4 regions of the Hymenobacter psoromatis genome follow, and region 2 is predicted to be linked to each of the others. Evidence: riboswitches for the same ligand, from Rfam matches in the RefSeq annotation. Region 2 holds a riboswitch; each other region holds the start of a gene.
What was found. A riboswitch is a leader RNA that binds a small molecule or an ion and turns the genes downstream of it on or off. The one in region 2 is predicted to bind S-adenosylmethionine.

Region 1 (4,463 bases), 3.0 Mb from region 2:
CACGATGCGGCGGGTAACCGCTTCACCAGCGGCCCCGCCGCCCAGCCGGCCGAGTTGGTGTATACCCTGCCCGAGCCGGGCGTTATTGACTTCGTGCACACCTTCGTACCCGAGGCGCAGCGCGGCCAGGGCCTAGCCGAGCAGCTGGCCCAGGCCGGCCTGGCCTACGCCCGTCAGCAGCACTTGCGTGTACGCACCAGCTGCGAATTTATGCAGGCTTATGTGCAAAAAAATAGGGAGCAGGGAGTAGGGAAAGAACGTCATGCTGACGAAGGAAGCAGCTCGCCCGCGTAACTAACCTCAAACGGCATTGATTACTTACGCGGGTGAGCTGCTTCCTTCATCAGCATGACGTTCTTTCCCTACGCCCTCATCACGCTATTACCTCCAATTGCCACTCCAGCTCCTCATCGGTGATGGGGTAGGGCTGGCCGTGGCGGATGGCCTGGTACACAGCCTCAAACAGCCCGAGGTAGCTGCTGGGCGCGGCCACGTCGGCCAAGGGGGGTAGCAAGTGGTTGTGGCCCGCGGGGTCGGCGAGCACGAGGCGGCCGGGCTGGTCGGCCACGCGCTCGTGGCCGTAGGCGGGGTTGTCGGGCTTGATGCCGGCCAGCAGCTGGGCTTCCTGCGGGTCGGTGCGGTCCTTGCGGTAGCTGCCCAGGGTACCGTGCAACACGAAGGCGGGGCCGGGGTCGGCCACGAGCATGCCGGCGGTCAGCCACACGTTCAGGTCGTGGGGGTAGTGCAGCTGGATGGCAAAATAATCGGGTACCTGCGTGCCGTAGCGATGGCGGCCGAGCGTTTTCTCAAACGACAACGGCTTACCAAACAAGCTGATGGCCTGGTCCACGAGGTGTGGCCCCAAGTCGAAGAGCAGGCCCGCCCCCGGCCGGTCGGTTTCCTTAAATACCTTGGGCCCGATGGCCGGCCGGTAACGGTCATAGCGAAAGTGCACCTCGATGAGGCGGCCCAGCTGCCCGCTTTCCACTACCCGGCGCACGGCGCCGAAGTCGGTATCCCAGCGCCGGTTTTGATAGGCCAGCAGCCGGCGCCCCTGCTGCCGGGCCAGGGCGGTTAGCTCGTGCCACTGGGCCACGGTGGTAGCCACTGGCTTTTCTAGCAGCACGTGCTTGCCGGCCAGCAGCGCCTGGCGGCTGAGGTCGTAGTGGGTATCGTTGGGCGTATTCACCACCACCAGCTCAATGGCCGGGTCGGTGAGCAGTGCCTCGGTGCTGGGGCAGGAAATGATGCCAGGGTAGTCGGCGACCATGCGCTGCTCGTGGCGCTCGGCCACTGCCCGCAGCTCGAAGCCGGGGTGCAGCGCCAGAAAGGGAGCGTGAAATACCTTGCCGGACATGCCGTAGGCCAGCAAACCCGTGACAATGGGCAAATCGGAAGAAGTAGGGGTCATGCCCAAATGTAGGCAGCGCGGCTGGGGCGCTAAGCTACCAGCTCGGGAACCGCCACAGCGGCCCGCAGCGGCGCGGCCAGCCGCACCACGCCTACACCAGGCGCACGCAGCCACGCGGCCCGCGCCAGCTGGCCCAGCCCGATGGTGCCGGTGAGGTAATTGCCCCGCGTAGCCGAGCGAAGCTCTTCGTGCACGGCGCTAAAATCGGCCTTGTCGGGCGCGGCTTCGGTGCCGAAGGTCACGAGCACGTCCACTTCGGCCGCATCGGGGGCGAGGGCGAGGTGAGCATGCTGATGAATTTTCTTGTAGGCGTAGCGGTAGCCGTAGGTGAGCGCCGAGAGGTCGCTGAGCACGGCCGAGGCGGTGGGAAACGCCCCCGCCCCGCGCCCCAGAAAGAACTGCCGGTCGGCAAAGCCGCTCTGCATCACGAGACCGTTGAACTCGTCGTGCACGCCCGCCAGCTCGTGGCCGGGGCGCACCAGGGTGGGTAGCACGGCCGCCGCCAGCCCGCCGCCGGGCAGCCGCCGCGCCTCCGCTACCAGCTTGATTATCAGGCCCTGCTCGCGGGCGTAGGCCGTGGCCCGCTCGCTGATGCCGGTGATACCCACAGCCAATAAATCAGTCGGGGCCACCACCGCACCGAAGGCGTGGGCCAGCAGCAGCACCAGCTTATTGCGGGCGTCGAAGCCCTCCACGTCGAGGGCCGGGTTGCTTTCAGCAAAGCCCAGTTCCTGCGCCCTGGCCAGGGCAGCGGCGTAGGGCTGCCCGTCGCGGCTCATAGCCGTGAGAATGTAGTTGGTCGAGCCGTTAATAATGCCCTCCACCGATTCCAGTAGGTCGGTATCGTAATATTCTTCTAGGTTGCGGATGACGGGCAGGCTGGCGCAGGCCGCCGCCTCGTATAGCAGGGGCGTGCCAGTCTGGCGCTGAATTTCAATGAGTTCGGGCAGGTGCTCGGCCAGCATTTTTTTGTTCGCCGTTACCACGGCTTTGCCGCGCCACAACGCTTCCTTCACGATGAGGTAGGCTTCGTCGGCATCGTCAATCAGCTCCACAATAACCGTGAGGTCGGGGTCGGCCAGCAGGTCATTTTTGTCGAAAGTGAATAGCCCGGCGGGTAGCGAGCGGTGCTTCTGGCGGTTTTTCACCGCGATGCGGCCAATACGGGCGCGCAGGCCGGGCGTGCGTTCCAGCACGGCGTGCAGGCCCTGGCCCACGACGCCAAAGCCAAAAAGACCAATGTGGAGGTTGGTGCGGGTCATATAAAAAGAAGGGGGTAGCGGACTAAAACGACTCCTCCCCCACCCAGCCACGCATCAAGTTTTCTTCCCGGAAAAGCTTAAAAAAAGCCCTCCCGACAAGTCAGAAGAGCTACCGCCAACGCGGGCACTTTTGGCTTATCTTCTTCCGAGCCGGGCTGGTGCCGCGCCTCGAAACAGGAATTAGCACCTCGTATTGCTACCGGTTGCTAAGGCATCGCAGGGCCTGTCCCTCCGCCTTTCTTGATAAGGGCCCCCGGTGAGGGAGCGCCGTAAAGGTAGCCCGGCCGCCGGCTTCGGGCCGAGCGAAGGGGGTAGGGAGGCCGCCGACCACCGGCCAGAGCATAGGCACCCGTGAAAGAGTGCGCTATACCCGCTCGAATACAACGACTTATAGCACGTAGGCTGATACGGCCTTTTTGCAAATAATCTAGCTCGGCAGCAAACAAGCTGTACTATTGATTTTCAAGACTTAATTCTACCTTAAGATTAGTTGATACGCTTATTTAGACTAATAAAAACATCAAACCAACCTCTTGATGCGTAGGGATTAGCACTGTAAACTCCCGGCTGCCAAAGCCACTATTTCTTACTTACCGCTGTATGAGCCCACATTTCATCCAACAGCTGCTCGATAAAACGCCGCCTGCCCTGGTGCCCACCCAGCCCGTGACGCTGCGCGTGAATGGCCAGGACCACACCCTCCACATCGCGCCCTGGACCAGCCTGCTCGACGCCCTGCGCGAGTACCTGAACCTGACCGGCACCAAAAAAGGCTGCGACCACGGCCAGTGCGGCTCGTGCACCGTGCTCGTCGATGGCCAGCGCATCAACTCCTGCCTGGCCCTAGCCACGGTGTACCAAGGCAAGGCTATTCAGACCATTGAGGGCCTGGGCAGCGCCGACAACCTCTCGCCCTTGCAGCAGGCGTTTATCGACCACGACGCCTTTCAGTGCGGCTACTGCACCCCTGGCCAGATTTGCTCGGCCCAGGGCCTCATCAACGAGGGCCGCGCCAAAACCGCCGACGAAGTGCGCGAGCTGATGAGCGGCAACCTCTGCCGCTGCGGAGCCTACACCAATATTCTGTCGGCCGTGATGGAAGTGCTGTGCGATGGTAAGGTGGTGGTCGATAACGGCACGCTGGTTACCATTCCAGCGCAGCCCACCGCCGCCAGCTCAGTCAACTAATTAGCAGCCCTTTATGAACAGCTTCACCCTCACCCAAGCCGAGGCCGTGCAGGCGGCCGTGGCCGATAATACCAGCCACGACGGCGCCGCCTATCTGGGCGGCGGCACCAACCTCATCGACCTGATGAAGTACAACGTGGCCCGCCCTACCCACCTCACCAGCCTCGGCCACCTGCCGCTGAGCCGCATCGAGGCGCTGCCCGATGGTGGCCTGCGCCTGGGCGCCCTCGCCACCAACTCGGCCACTGCCTACGACGAGCAGGTGCAGGCGCGCTACCCCCTGCTGAGCCAGACGATATTGGCTGGGGCCACGCCGCAGCTGCGTAACATGGCCACCGACGGCGGCAACCTCTTGCAGCGCACCCGCTGCTACTATTTCTACGACCTCGCTACCCCCTGCAATAAGCGCGAGCCGGGCACCGGCTGCTCGGCCATCGGGGGCTTCAACCGGGTGTGCGGCGTGCTGGGTACCTCGGAGAGCTGCATCGCTACCCACCCCTCCGATATGTGCGTGGCCCTGGCGGCACTGGAGGCCGTGGTGCGTGTGGAAGGCCCCGCCGGCGAGCGTACCATCAAGTTTGAGGACTTTCACCGACTGCCGG
Region 2 (4,463 bases):
GTCGGCTACTACCTCCACCTTGCCCTTCTGCTTCACCGTTTCGGCGAAGTCCACGAGGCGCTCGGTGGCATCGTCACGGCGGTTAAGCAGCACATCCTCACAGCGTTCGAGCAGTTCGGGCGGAATCTCGTCGTACACGGCGAGCTGGCCGGCGTTCACGATGCCCATGTCCAACCCCGCCCGGATGGCGTGGTAGAGGAAGGCCGCGTTCATGGCTTCGCGCACCACGTCGTTGCCCCGGTACGAGAAGCTCACGTTGCTCACGCCGCCGCTGGTGCGGCAGCCGGGCAGATTAGCCTTTATCCAGCGCACGGATTCGATAAAGTCCACCGCATAGTTGCGGTGCTCGTCCAGGCCGGTGCCCACGGTCAGGATGTTGGGGTCGAAGATGATATCCTCGGCCGGGAAGCCAACTTCTTCAGTAAGAATATTATACGAGCGCTGGCAGATTTCAATGCGCCGCTCGTAGCTGTCGGCCTGGCCGTTTTCATCAAAGGCCATGACCACGGCCGCCGCGCCGTACTGGCGCACCAGCCGGGCGTGGCGCTTGAAGGTCTCCTCCCCCTCTTTTAGGGAAATCGAATTGACGATGCTCTTGCCCTGCACGCACTTCAGGCCGGCCTCAATCACGCTCCACTTGCTGGAGTCAATCATGAGGGGTAGGCGGGCAATGTCGGGCTCCGAGGCGATGAGGTGCAAAAAGGTGGTCATGGCCGCCTCCGAGTCGAGCATGCCCTCGTCCATGTTGATGTCGAGCACCTGCGCGCCGCCTTCCACCTGGGCGCGGGCCACGGCCAGCGCCGCCTCGTAATCGCCCGAGCGCACGAGGCGGGCAAAGGCGCGGGAGCCCGTCACATTGCACCGCTCGCCGATGTTGACGAACAGGCTGGCCGGGGTGATATTAAACGGCTCTAAACCAGCCAGACTCAGGGAAGCGTGCGGATTAAGCGGCGCATCGCTGTCGATAATGCCATCAATTGCCAGCTCTTTCAGCTCGGCTTTTTTGTGCAATTGCAACGGGCGCGTCGGGTATTTTACGGCCAGCTTGCGCAGCTCGGCAATGTGCTGCGGGGTAGTGCCGCAGCAGCCGCCCACCACGTTCAGCAGGCCTTCTTTGAGATAATCCTCGACCAGCGCGGCGAACTCCTGGGCGCTCTCGTCGTAGCCGCCGAAGGCGTTGGGCAGGCCGGCGTTGGGGTAGGCCGACACGGGCACGTCGGCCAGGCGGGCCAGCTCGCGCACGTAGGTGCGGAGCTGGTCAGCCCCGAGAGCGCAGTTGAGGCCCACGCTCAGCAGCGGCAAGTGCTTGATGCTGTGCCAGAACGCCTCCACCGTTTGCCCGCTCAGGGTGCGGCCTGAGGCGTCGGTGATGGTGCCCGAAATCATGACGGGCACTTCCCTACCCCCCTCGTTGAAGAACTGCTGCACGGCGAAGAGCGCAGCCTTGGCATTGAGGGTGTCGAAGATGGTTTCGATGAGCAGCGCATCCACGCCGCCGTCCACGAGGCCGCGGGTTTGCTCCAGGTAGGCGGCGGCCAGCTCGTCGAAGGTCACGGCGCGGTAGCCGGGGCGGTTCACATCGGGCGAGAGCGAGGCGGTGCGGTTGGTGGGGCCGATGGCCCCGGCTACGAAGCGCGGCTGCGCGGGGTTTTGGGCCGTAAACTCGTCGGCTACCTCACGGGCTAGGCGCGCCGACTCATAGTTCAACTCGTACACCACGCTTTCCAGGGCGTAGTCGGCCTGCGCGATGGTGGTGCCGCTGAAGGTATTGGTTTCCACCATGTCGGCCCCGGCCGCGAAATACTCGGCGTGAATGGCCCGGATAATGTCGGGCCGCGTCAGGCTCAGCAGGTCATTGTTGCCGCGCAGCGGGCGCGGGTGGTCCCGAAACCGCTCGCCCCGGAAGTCCTCTTCTTCCAGGGGGTAGCGCTGAATCATGGTGCCCATTGCGCCGTCCAGAATCAGCAGTCGCTGGCGCAGCAGCGCGGGCAGCGGTGAGCAACAGGCAGGGTCGGCGAGAACGGGGGGGGTAGGGAGCGTGGCGGTGGCGGGCATATTCTTTCGGAAAAAAGCAGGGCGGGCGGCCCCTATCCAGAAAGAAAGCCACGCCAAGCGGCGCAGGTTCCGGCTGATATCTTCTTCAACCTCATTAAGTGGTTGAACAGGAGTTGGCACCGGCCTCGGGGGCGGTTGCCAAGACGTCATCGGGCCTGGTCCCTCGGTCTTTCTGGATAGCAGCAGGGGCGAAGATACGCGCCGGCCAGCAGTATAAGGTAAGCTTTAGCCTGCCGCCGCCCGCGCAAAGGCAGTAATCTTTGAAAATCAGCGCCCTAAACCTTTCTGCGCCGTGCCTACCCCCGGTGGTAAGCTAAAGCTTACCCTACCTTTTTTATCAAAAAAGCGCCTTCCCGGCCGGGAAGGCGCTTTTTAAGTTACTCAACAAATTGCTGCGCTTAGGGTAGCAGCACGCCGCGGTAGTCGTTGGCGTTCACGCCCGGAATGGTCGAGCCGTAGTAATTATTGATAACCCGCAGCCACTCGTTGGCAATCAGGGCGTAGCCGCGGGGCGTGGGGTGCACGCCGTCGAGGCCGAAGACGTTGCCCGTCACGAACGTGGCGTTGTTACTCACCGCGTTGCTCACGGCCCCACTGGCAATCACGCTGGCGAAGTAGGCGTTCATATCCACCACCGGCACGTTGAAGCGCCGGGCCGTTTTGGCGATGATGGCGTTGAGCTGCGTGGTGCGGGCCGTAAGGGCCGTTACTTCGTCGGGGTCGAGCACGTATTTGCTGGGCAGTGGGTTGGATTGCGTGGCCGAGTAGCCCACGCCCACCGGGAAGGGGTTACCGGGGGTCGTGCTGGGCTGGCCAATCGCACCCTGGGCGGTCAGCGTCAGCAAGTCAGTGGCGGTGGCGGCCCGCACGCCCTTGGCCGTCGTGATGTAGAGGCCGGCGGTGGCGGCGTTGGGCAGCGCGGCGTTACCCTTGATGCTGGCGTTGACGGCCGCCACTGTCACGGTGGTGAAGTACGGTACGCCCGTGACGCCGGGAATGTTGGCCACCGCCCCTTTCACGGTGCCGTTCTTAGTCATCGTGGTCAGAATAGCGCGGTAGCCGATACCGAAGCGCAGGGTATCGGTGAGGTCGCTGAAAGGGTCAGCCGGCGAGGCTACCCCCCCGTTGGTGGCGTAGGTCAGCACATCGTTATTACCCATCCAGCAGGTGAAGAACGTCGGCGTTTTCTGGCCGATATAGGTCACGTAGTCCTTGGTGGGCTTTTCGGCGGGCGTGAGCAGTCGCTCATAAAACTGGTTGAGCAGGCCGTAAGGGGCCAGCCCGCCGGTGAGCGGGGCATAGCTGCTGAGCACCGAAATGCCCGGCACACCCAGGTTATCGGGCTGCGCGCCGCTGTACGCCTCCAGCTGCGGCTGACCGCTGAGCAGCGCCTGGCCAGTGTAGGCCACCTGCTCGCCCAGAAACTGATTGGCCAGCGAGGGCACCACCGGTCCCAGCGCGCCGTTGGCGGCTAGCAGCTTAATGTAGCCCGAGCCATCGGCCTTGCCGGCCGAAAAAGCGGGCTGCACGAACGTGGCCGGGCCTTTGCCGGTTTTGCCGAACTGCTGGGCCAGCAGGGCGGGGTAGGACGTAGCCTGCGCCGAATTATACAAGCCGCCGTCGGTGTAGCCCGAGGTGAGCGAGTTGCCCACGGCCACGTAGCTGGTGAAGTCGAGCGTGCCCGGCGAGGCCGAAGGCGCATCAATATTGGTCTGGCAGCCCGCCAGGCCGAGGCCCAGGCCCAGCAGCGTCAGCGCCGGCCGGGTGGCCTTTTGAAGAGAAAATAAAGAAGTCATCGATTGGGTAGGAAAAAGGCGGGCTTAGAATTTCACGTACAGCTGCACGCCAGGCACGGCGATGGTCGTTTTGTAGGTGCCGGCCACGCGGTCGGTGGTACCGTTGCTGATGAGGTCGTCCTGGCTTTGGCTGCGCTGCATAAAGTCTTCAAACAGAAACGAGCCATCAATGCCAAACCGGTCGGTGATGGCGTAGGTGAAGCCCGCCGTGACGCCAATGCGGTCGGCATCGGGCGTTTCGGGGGTCACGAAGCCGTCGCGCACGCAGCTGAAATCGTAGAACGTGCCGGCTCGCAGCGCAAACTTATCCGTCACCTTATACTGGCCGCCCAGGTGGAAGGCCAGCGCGTCCTGGTACTGACGCTTGGAGGAAGAGGAAGCCGCGCCGCCCAGCACGCCACCCGAGTAGGTGAAGTTGAGCGACTGGTAGCGGCTCCAGCCCACGAGGTTGGCGTCGAAGGCGAGGAGCAGCTTTTCGGAAGGGCGCACCCCGATGCCGAAGCTGTATACGTCGGGCAGGGGTAGGGTCACATCAAAATTCTTGGCCGAGAAAGCCCCGGCCGCCGAGGCCGGCACGTTGGTGAGCGTCACGTCGCCGTTGGCCACGTGCGC
Region 3 (4,463 bases), 2.8 Mb from region 2:
CCAGCTGCATTTAATTACCAACGGCTTCGAGGATGTACAGCACGTTAAGCTGGCTTCGTCGCGGCTCACCAATTATTTTGAGGAAATAATTACTTCCGAGCACAGCGGCTTTTTGAAGCCCGACCCGCGCATGTTTGCCCACGCGCTGGCGCGCGCAGGTGCCACCGCCGCCGAAAGCCTGATGGTGGGCGATAATCTGGAATGCGACATATTAGGAGCCTATAATTCCGGCATTGACCAGGTGTATTTTAATCCTGACAAGCGGCGGCATTTCGCCGAAACAACGTATGAGATTAGCAGCTTGGCGGAGTTGCGCAATTTTCTGTAATCGTCTGTCCTTGCGAGCCTGCGAAGCAAGGACAGACGATTAAAAATTAACTATTACCCGCCCACATTCCCTACCCTATGTCCAACGCCTTTTTCCGCGTCCCTACCCCCATCAATGAGCCTGTGAAGGGCTACGCGCCCGGCGCGCCCGAGCGCATCGAGCTGGTGCAAGAACTGAAGCGCATCAAGCAGGTAGAGCGCGATATTCCGATGCACATTGGCGGCCAGGAAGTGCGCACCGGCCGCAAGCTGCCGCTGGCCCCGCCCCACGACCATAAGCATGTGCTGGCCCACTTTCACGAGGGCGATGCCAGCCACGTGACGCAGGCCATTGAGGCGGCGCTGGCCGCCCGCACGGCCTGGGCCGGCTTGCCCTGGGAAGAGCGCGCCGCCATTTTCCTGAAGGCCGCTGAGCTGCTGGCCGGCCCCTACCGCGCCCGCATCAACGCGGCGACCATGTTGGGCCAAAGCAAGAATGCGTTTCAGGCCGAGATTGACGCGGCGTGCGAGCTAATTGATTTTCTGCGCTTTAACGTGTATTTTGCGCAGGAAATATATCATCAGCAGCCCGAGTCGTCGCCCGGCATGTGGAACCGCCTGGAGCACCGGCCGCTGGAGGGCTTCGTGTTTGCGCTCACGCCGTTCAACTTCACCTCCATTGCCGGCAACCTACCGGTTTCGGCGGCGCTCATGGGCAACGTGGTGGTGTGGAAGCCCGCCTACCCCCAGATTTATTCGGCGCAGGTGCTGATGGAATTGTTCATCGAAGCCGGCGTGCCGGCGGGCGTTATTAACCTCATTTACGTGGATGGGCCGGTGGCCGGCGACGTGATTTTCAAGCACCGCGACTTTGCGGGCATTCACTTCACGGGCTCGACCAAGGTGTTCCAGACTATCTGGCAGGAGATTGGGCAGAATATTCACCGCTACAAGTCCTACCCCCGCATTGTGGGCGAGACGGGCGGCAAAGACTTTATCGTGGCGCACCCGTCAGCTCACGCCAAAGCGGTGGCCACGGCCATCTCGCGCGGCGCGTTTGAGTACCAGGGCCAGAAGTGCTCGGCGGCCTCGCGCGTTTATCTTCCTTCCAACCTGGCTGATGAGATTCTGGGCTACGTGAAGCAGGACGTGGAGTCGATGAAAATGGGTGATGTCGAGGACTTTACCAACTTCATCAACGCCGTGATTACGGAGGCCAGCTTTGATAAACTGGCCAAGTTTATTGACGAGGCCAAGGCCAGCCCCGACGCCGAAATCGTGGTGGGCGGCCACCACGACAAGTCGAAAGGTTACTTCGTGCAGCCGACCGTGATTAGGGCCAGAGACCCGAAATACGTGACGATGTGCGAGGAGCTTTTTGGGCCCGTGGTGACGGTGTTTGTGTACGATGCCGACCAGTTTGAGCAGACGCTGGAGCTGGTGGATTCGACCTCGCCCTACGCCCTCACCGGCGCTATTTTTTCGCAGGACCGCTACGCCATCGACCTGGCTACCAAGAAATTGGTGAACGCGGCCGGCAATTTCTACATTAACGACAAGCCAACCGGCGCGGTGGTGGGCCAGCAGCCTTTCGGCGGGGCTCGCGCCTCGGGCACTAATGATAAGGCCGGCTCGCTGCTCAACTTGCAGCGCTGGGTGTCGCCGCGCGCCATTAAGGAGACGTTTAATCCGCCGGTGGAATATCCTTATCCATTTATGGGCGCTGAGCCCCAAGAGAATCTGAACTTGGATAAGGGCTTGTAGCATAGGCTTTAGCCTGTGCGTAGGGCGCACGCACAGGCTAAAGCCTATGCTACAAAACAAAATCCCTACCCCCTGCTTATACCGCAGTCAAAAACAACGGGCGGCTTCTCTGACGAGAAGCCGCCCGTTGTTTTTCGGGATTTCGCCGGCTTATTTGGAATTACCAAAATTCCGCTTCTACCTTTGTGGCATCAATTCCTCTTACCAGAAGGATTGTTTTTATAAAGAGGCGTGGAGAGACAGGCTCGACGAAACGCCGGCAACCCCCAGCTACTTGCTGGAATGGTGCCAAGTCCTGGACATATAAAAACAAGTTGCCGTGTGCTGCTCCATTAACCCCCGCTTTACGACCACTTCGCTTGCTGCTTTACAGCATGGGTGTTGTTGTATGGCAGGGGCTGGCCAAATGCGCACGGGAGCTATGCGGGGCTGCTAGCACGCCCCACCGCTTTCACAACCAGTAGGCTACCTCCTCATTTGGGTTTTTAATGCTTCTCCGGGCCAGTGTGGTCTGGCGGGAGCAGCCTCGCGTGTCCGGCCGCTTTTTTAGCGGTAGCTGGCCCACGGAAATCCCTACCCCTCTCTCATCATGGATAGTACCCTTGCGGCCCAGGTCGCTGACCTGCGCCGCAACTTGGCCGGGCATTCCGCGCTGGAAATTATTCGGGCCGTGGCCGGGCATTTTCCCGGCCGGGTGTCATTTTCGACGTCTTTTGGGCTAGAAGACCAGGCGCTGAGCCACCTCATTTTTGCCAATGAGCTACCCGTGCGGGTATTTACGCTCGACACGGGCCGCAATTTTCAGGAAACGTATTCGACCTGGAACAAAACCCTGCTGCGCTACGAGCAACCCATTGAAGTATTTGCGCCGCAAGCGGCCAGCCTGGAGACGCTGGTGACGGCGAAGGGCCCGAATAGCTTTTACGAGAGTATAGCTAACCGCAAGGAGTGCTGCCACATCCGCAAGGTGGAGCCGCTGGCGCGAGCCCTGGCGGGGCAGCAGATTTGGCTCACCGGCATCCGGGCCGAGCAGTCGGCCAACCGCCAGCACATGCACCCGGTGGAGTGGGACGCCGGCCACGGCCTCATCAAAGTGCACCCGCTGTTTGAGTGGACATGGGACGACACGCTCTCCTTCACGCAGCAGCACGGCGTGCCCGTCAACCCGCTGCACCAGCAGGGTTTCGTGAGCATTGGCTGCGCGCCCTGCACCCGCGCCATCCGGCCGGGCGAGGATTTTCGGGCCGGCCGCTGGTGGTGGGAAAACGCCGACGCCAAGGAATGCGGCCTGCACGACACCACTGAGCACCAAGGACTTGACCCGGTGGTGGAAGCTATTAACTGAAGAACCAAGCCGTCTGTCATTGCGAGCGCAGCGCGGCAATCTTTCCTGGTCGTTCGCTCTCATTTGATTACTAACCCTAGTGTGCAGGAAAGATTGCCGCGCTGCGCTCGCAATGACAGACGGCTTATAAATTATTAAAAACAATGGATTACCTAGATAGATTAGAGGCCGAAGCTATTCACATTCTGCGTGAGGTGGCGGGCCAGTTTGAGCGGCCGGCGCTGCTGTTTTCGGGGGGTAAGGACTCGATTGCGCTGACGAGGCTGGCGGAGAAGGCCTTTCGGCCGGGCAAGTTTCCGTTTCCGCTCGTGCACATTGATACGGGCCACAACTTCGCGGAAATTATCGCCTACCGCGATAAGCTGGTTGCTTCACTGGGCGAAAAGCTGGTGGTGCGCAAGGTGGAGGACACCATCAGGGCGCGCGGCCTGCGCGAGCCGGGCGGCAAGTATCCGAGCCGCAACCCGCTGCAAACGTACACTTTACTCGACGTTATTGAGGAGTTTGAGTTTGATGCCTGCATCGGTGGGGCGCGGCGCGACGAGGAGAAGGCCCGCGCCAAGGAGCGCATTTTTTCGGTGCGCGACGACTTTGGCCAGTGGGACCCCAAGCGCCAGCGCCCCGAGCTGTGGAACATCTACAACGGCCGCATTCGGAAGGGCGAAAACGTGCGCGTGTTTCCCATTTCGAACTGGACCGAGCTGGACGTGTGGAACTACATTCAGCGCGAAAAAATAGCGCTGCCCGAGATTTATTTCTCGCACGAGCGGCAGTGCGTGGTGCTGCCCAGCGGCCAGCTACTGGGCCTGAGTGAGCACCTGAACCTCGACGATACCGACGAAATAGTAAACCGCCGCGTGCGCTTCCGCACCGTGGGCGACTCCACCTGCACGGCCGCCGTGGAGAGCGACGCGGCCTCGGTGGACGACATTATTCAGGACCTGCTACTAGCCAAAGTGAGCGAGCGCGGCGCCACGCGGCTCGATGATAACCTGTCGGAAACCGGCATGGAAGACCGCAAGCGGAACGGGTATTTTTAAGCTAATCG
Region 4 (4,463 bases), 1.4 Mb from region 2:
CTGCCGCTTGGCTCAAGCAGGTGTACGACGAGGGCCGCCTGGGCGAGGTATTTCTAGTGCAGCTCAACTGCTTCTGGAACCGCGATGCGCGCTACTACCAAGCCGGCGGCTGGAAGGGCACGCAGGCGCTGGATGGCGGCACGCTCTTCACCCAGTTCAGCCATTTCGTGGATTTGCTCTACTGGGTGTTTGGCGATATTACTAACATCACGGCCCGCTTTCGGGACTTCACGCACGCCGGCATTACCGAGTTTGAGGACAGCGGCCTGGTCACCTTCGACCTCGTGCGGGGGGGTAGCGGCACGCTCAGCTACAGCACCGCCGTGTGGGACCGCAACCTCGAAAGCTCCCTCACGGTGGTGGCCGCCCGCGGCTCGCTCAAAATCGGCGGTCAGTACCTCGATAAAGTGGAGTATTGCCACCTGCAAGATTACGCCCTACCCCCCCTGCTGCCCACCAACCCCGCCAACGACTACGGCCCCTACCAGGGCTCGGCCGCCAACCACGTGCAGGTGATTGAAAACGTGGTGGATACGTTACAAAAGCGCAGCTTCGCCACTACCAACGCGCTCGAAGGCCTGAAAGTAGTGGAGATAATCGAACGCATTTACGCCCTGCGCTAACTTGCCGCATGACTACCGATTTGGCCGCCCACTGGCACACCCTCCTTACCCCGCTGCTACCCGATTATGCCCGCCGCGAAGCTGAGTACCAGCGGCTGGTTGTCGCCTATTCGGATACCAGTCGGCACTACCACAACCTGGTGCACATCGCCAAGCTGCTGACGCAGGTAGCCCGCTTCCCGGTGCAGGATGCGACGGTGCTCAACCTGGCCATCTGGTACCACGATGCCGTATACAGCGCTCTGCGGCACGATAACGAAGCCCAAAGCGCCGACTGGGCCCTGCAGTTTCTGCCAGAAACCAGCCTCGAACCCGCCCGCCAGGCCCGCGTGGCTGACCTCATCCGCCGCACCCAGGACCACACCCAGCCCCAGCCGCCCGACGATGCCGACCTGCTGCTGTTTCTGGACGCCGACCTCAGCATCCTGGGCGCGCCCGAAGCGGCGTATGGGGACTATGCCCGCCAGGTGCGCCGCGAATACCACCTCGTGCCCGACCTGCTCTACCGCCCCGGCCGCCGCCAGGTGCTGGCCAAGCTGCTCGCCGCACCGGTGCTTTTTCACACCCCGAGTCTCCGCGCCGAGCTCGACGCGCCCGCCCGCCGCAACCTGCAAGCCGAGCTAACGGCCTGGGAAGAAGGTAACTTTAATGCTTAGTAGCCTGCGATTTAGCAATACGCTCATACGCCTTGCGCGTGAGGATTAGCAGCTGCTTCTTTTCCAGGTTGAAGAAGGATACGTAGTCTTGGCTCATCACCACGAGCTGCGTGCAGCCGGGCGGTGGGTAGAGCAGCGAATTACAGATGTCGGTGGCCGTGATGTAGGGATGGGCCGGTAGATGCGTGTGAAACATTTCCTTGATTTCTTTCTGCTCGATACTTTGGCTCATGGGCAGATAGGTGCTGTGCAAGCGCTCAGTGGCCGTGAGCCGGCCCGATTTATCGAAGGTTAGCAGGTGGTCGTTGCCGATGGGAACGATGCCGGCTTGCTGAGGGCCGGTTAGCACGTATACCCGCGTACCCGCTGGGCCGTCGAGCAAATCCAGGTTCAGCGACGTATTGGCCGGCACGGGAAACTCGTTGCGGTCGGCGTTGATTTTATCCAGCGCCGCTTGCCGAATACCAAACAAGCGCGCTTCGGTGGTCGTGAATGCGCCCACTGGCTGAAAATGACTGGTTTCGACGCGCACGTCCTGGCTAAGAAAAACGTAGCTGCCGATGAGCGGCGTGCCCGCACCGCCAGTCGAGCCCTTGGCCCAAAAAACAGTACATACCGAATCACCTCGAAAATAAGTGAGGTAGCCCCCAATTTGACTGCGGTCGATGGTAGTGGCCAGCATCAGGTCGGTGGCCACCCAGGAGGCGCGCTCCGATTGATACAGCTTCAGGCCCTCGGCCAAAATAGCCTCGGTGGGCGGCTCGGCGTTGGGCGAAGCCGAGGGGGTAGGGGCGATTAGGCCCACGAAGGCCATGAAAAGAGAAAGGTAGGCCACAGGGCAGACGAGTAAGGATTAAGACTAGGGCTTGCCCACGCACACTTAATGCCAGGCCGGCATGTAGGCCCCGAAAGCTTGCCAATATACCGGCCCACCGGCTTACGGCCCACCAAATCTTCACCCGCCGCCGTACCTTTGCTCCGTCGAACAGGCCTACCCGGCCCCGCTTGTTTTTATAAAGAGGCGCTGAGAGACAGGTTCTGCGACGCACCGGCACCCGTAGAAAGGCATTAGCCAACCCCCGACCCCGCGCGGAACGGTGCCAACCGAACCGGCCGCCAAACTATGGCGGCCCCAATAAAAGCCAGTGGCTCCTTCTGTTTTTTCGCCCGTTTATCGCAGTTTTTTTAGCGTTGCTGCCCCGTGGAGCCGGCGACGGGGGGTAGGCTGTTGTTGCTGAAAGTCAGCGGTGCGTCAGTAAGTTTTATCTGTTTTTTAGAGGGTTGACCAAGGCTGGCCGGGCGCGAATGCGTACCGGTCAGGCAAGTCAGTACAAGCCCGGAGTAGCCCTCCGCGCTACGTTAGTTTATGCTGAAAAAATCACTGGAGCTGCTGCGGCAGGAAGCGGCCGAGTCGGGCGCAGGAACTCTCAAACGAACGCTCAATGGCCTGAGCCTCATTGCCCTGGGGATTGGGGTTATCATTGGGGCGGGGCTGTTTTCGCTCACCGGCCTAGCGGCGGCCAACCACGCCGGGCCGGCCGTGACACTCTCCTTCGTAGTGGCGGCCGTGGGCTGCGCGTTCTCGGCCCTGTGCTACGCCGAGTTTGCGGCGCTGGTGCCGGTGGCGGGCTCGGCCTACACCTATTCCTACGCCACGATGGGCGAATTATTTGCCTGGATAATCGGCTGGGACCTTGTGCTCGAATACTCGGTGGGCGCCGCCACAGTGGCCATCAGCTGGTCGCAGTACCTCCTAAAATTTCTGGAAAAATATGGCCTGCACCTGCCCGCCCGCTTCGTGCTGTCGCCCTTCGAGTCGGCCACCCTACACGACGGCTCGGTGGTGCACGGCTACGCCAACGTGCCGGCTATGCTGGTGGTGCTGGCCATTACGGCGGTTATTATTCGGGGCACGTCGGGTTCGGCGTGGTTCAATGCGCTGGTAGTAGCTTTGAAAGTGGTGGTGGTTTTGGTATTTATTGCCTTGGGCTGGAAATACATCGACCCGGCCAATTACCATCCCTTCATCCCGGAAAATACCGGCAAGTTTGGCGAGTTTGGCTGGAGCGGCATTTTACGCGGGGCGGGGGTTATTTTCTTCGTCTTTATTGGCTTCGATATCGTAGCCACCATGGCCCAGGAAACTAAAAATCCGCAACGGAATATGCCCATTGGCATCTTGGGTTCGCTCATTGTCTGCACCATTTTATTCGTGCTATTCGGTTATGTGCTCACGGGCCTGGCAAATTATACCGAGTTCAAAAACAGCGCCGCGCCGGTGGCCATCGCCATTGAAAAAACGCCCTACGCCTGGCTCAGCGGGGCTATTATTCTGGCCATTCTCATCGGCTACACGTCGGTAATATTGGTCGATTTATTGGGGCAGTCGCGGGTATTTTTCTCGATGTCGAAAGATGGTCTCCTACCCCCCGCTTTTTCCCGCATCCACCCCAGGTTCCGCACGCCGGTCCAGTCCAATCTGCTGCTGGGCGCGTTCATTGCCGTATTTGCGGGCTTCGTGCCCATCAACATCGTGGGCGAAATGGTGAGTATCGGCACGCTGCTGGCCTTCGTGATGGTGTGCCTGGGTATTATTATTCTGCGCAAAACTGACCCCGACGCGCCGCGTAGCTTCCGCACGCCTTGGGTGCCGCTGGTGCCTATTCTGGGCATTATTACGTGCCTGGTCATGATGGCCAGCTTGCCTTGGGAAACCTGGCTGCGCCTGGCCGTGTGGCTGGCCATTGGGCTGGCTATTTACTACGGCTACGGGAAGAAACACAGTAAATTGCGGCAGGCGGCCGAAGGAAAAATACTGGAATAAATAGCCTATTAGGGGCATGCTGGCGAACATTTATACGCCCGATTACCTTATAAAAAGCCGCCCCGATAGTTTGCCAGAGCGGCTTTTTTAGTATTCTATGCCCGAGTCTCTCACCGCCCAGCAAATCGACCGCATTATTGAAATGGCCTGGGAAGACCGCACGCCCTTCGAGGCTATCTTAGCGCAGTTCGGCCTGGCCGAAGCGGAAGTTATTGTTTTGATGCGTCGCGAGTTGAAGCCTGCCTCCTGGCGCCGCTGGCGTGCCCGCGTGCAAGGCCGTGCTACCAAGCACCAAGCCAAAAGTGCCGTTGAAGGTGCCCGCTTCAAATCAGATTTGCAGCGGGTAATTACGGGTAATAA

Region 1: linked by a shared signal. The riboswitch ahead of LC531_RS03150 (homoserine dehydrogenase) and the one ahead of metH (methionine synthase) in region 2 are both predicted to bind S-adenosylmethionine.
Region 3: linked by a shared signal. The riboswitch ahead of LC531_RS03975 (phosphoadenylyl-sulfate reductase) and the one ahead of metH (methionine synthase) in region 2 are both predicted to bind S-adenosylmethionine.
Region 4: linked by a shared signal. The riboswitch ahead of LC531_RS10075 (amino acid permease) and the one ahead of metH (methionine synthase) in region 2 are both predicted to bind S-adenosylmethionine.

The regions. Positions count from the first base shown of each region.
Region 1 is NZ_JAIFAG010000001.1:748,605-753,067, reverse strand. It holds gene LC531_RS03160 (GNAT family N-acetyltransferase) at 1-294, shown strand, start outside; gene LC531_RS03155 (Gfo/Idh/MocA family oxidoreductase) at 374-1,411, opposite strand; gene LC531_RS03150 (homoserine dehydrogenase) at 1,441-2,673, opposite strand; SAM riboswitch class I at 2,806-2,923, opposite strand; gene LC531_RS03145 ((2Fe-2S)-binding protein) at 3,274-3,861, shown strand; gene LC531_RS03140 (FAD binding domain-containing protein) at 3,875-4,463, shown strand, end outside.
Region 2 is NZ_JAIFAG010000001.1:3,725,344-3,729,806, forward strand. It holds gene metH (methionine synthase) at 1-2,055, opposite strand, end outside; SAM riboswitch class I at 2,129-2,238, opposite strand; gene LC531_RS16065 (SGNH/GDSL hydrolase family protein) at 2,454-3,851, opposite strand; gene LC531_RS16070 (OmpP1/FadL family transporter) at 3,876-4,463, opposite strand, start outside.
Region 3 is NZ_JAIFAG010000001.1:943,132-947,594, reverse strand. It holds gene LC531_RS03985 (YjjG family noncanonical pyrimidine nucleotidase) at 1-328, shown strand, start outside; gene pruA (L-glutamate gamma-semialdehyde dehydrogenase) at 406-2,070, shown strand; SAM riboswitch class I at 2,287-2,380, shown strand; gene LC531_RS03975 (phosphoadenylyl-sulfate reductase) at 2,660-3,415, shown strand; gene cysD (sulfate adenylyltransferase subunit CysD) at 3,559-4,455, shown strand.
Region 4 is NZ_JAIFAG010000001.1:2,329,283-2,333,745, reverse strand. It holds gene LC531_RS10090 (Gfo/Idh/MocA family protein) at 1-623, shown strand, start outside; gene LC531_RS10085 (HD domain-containing protein) at 632-1,279, shown strand; gene LC531_RS10080 (hypothetical protein) at 1,269-2,114, opposite strand; SAM riboswitch class I at 2,288-2,421, shown strand; gene LC531_RS10075 (amino acid permease) at 2,646-4,103, shown strand; gene LC531_RS10070 (TIGR03643 family protein) at 4,201-4,463, shown strand, end outside.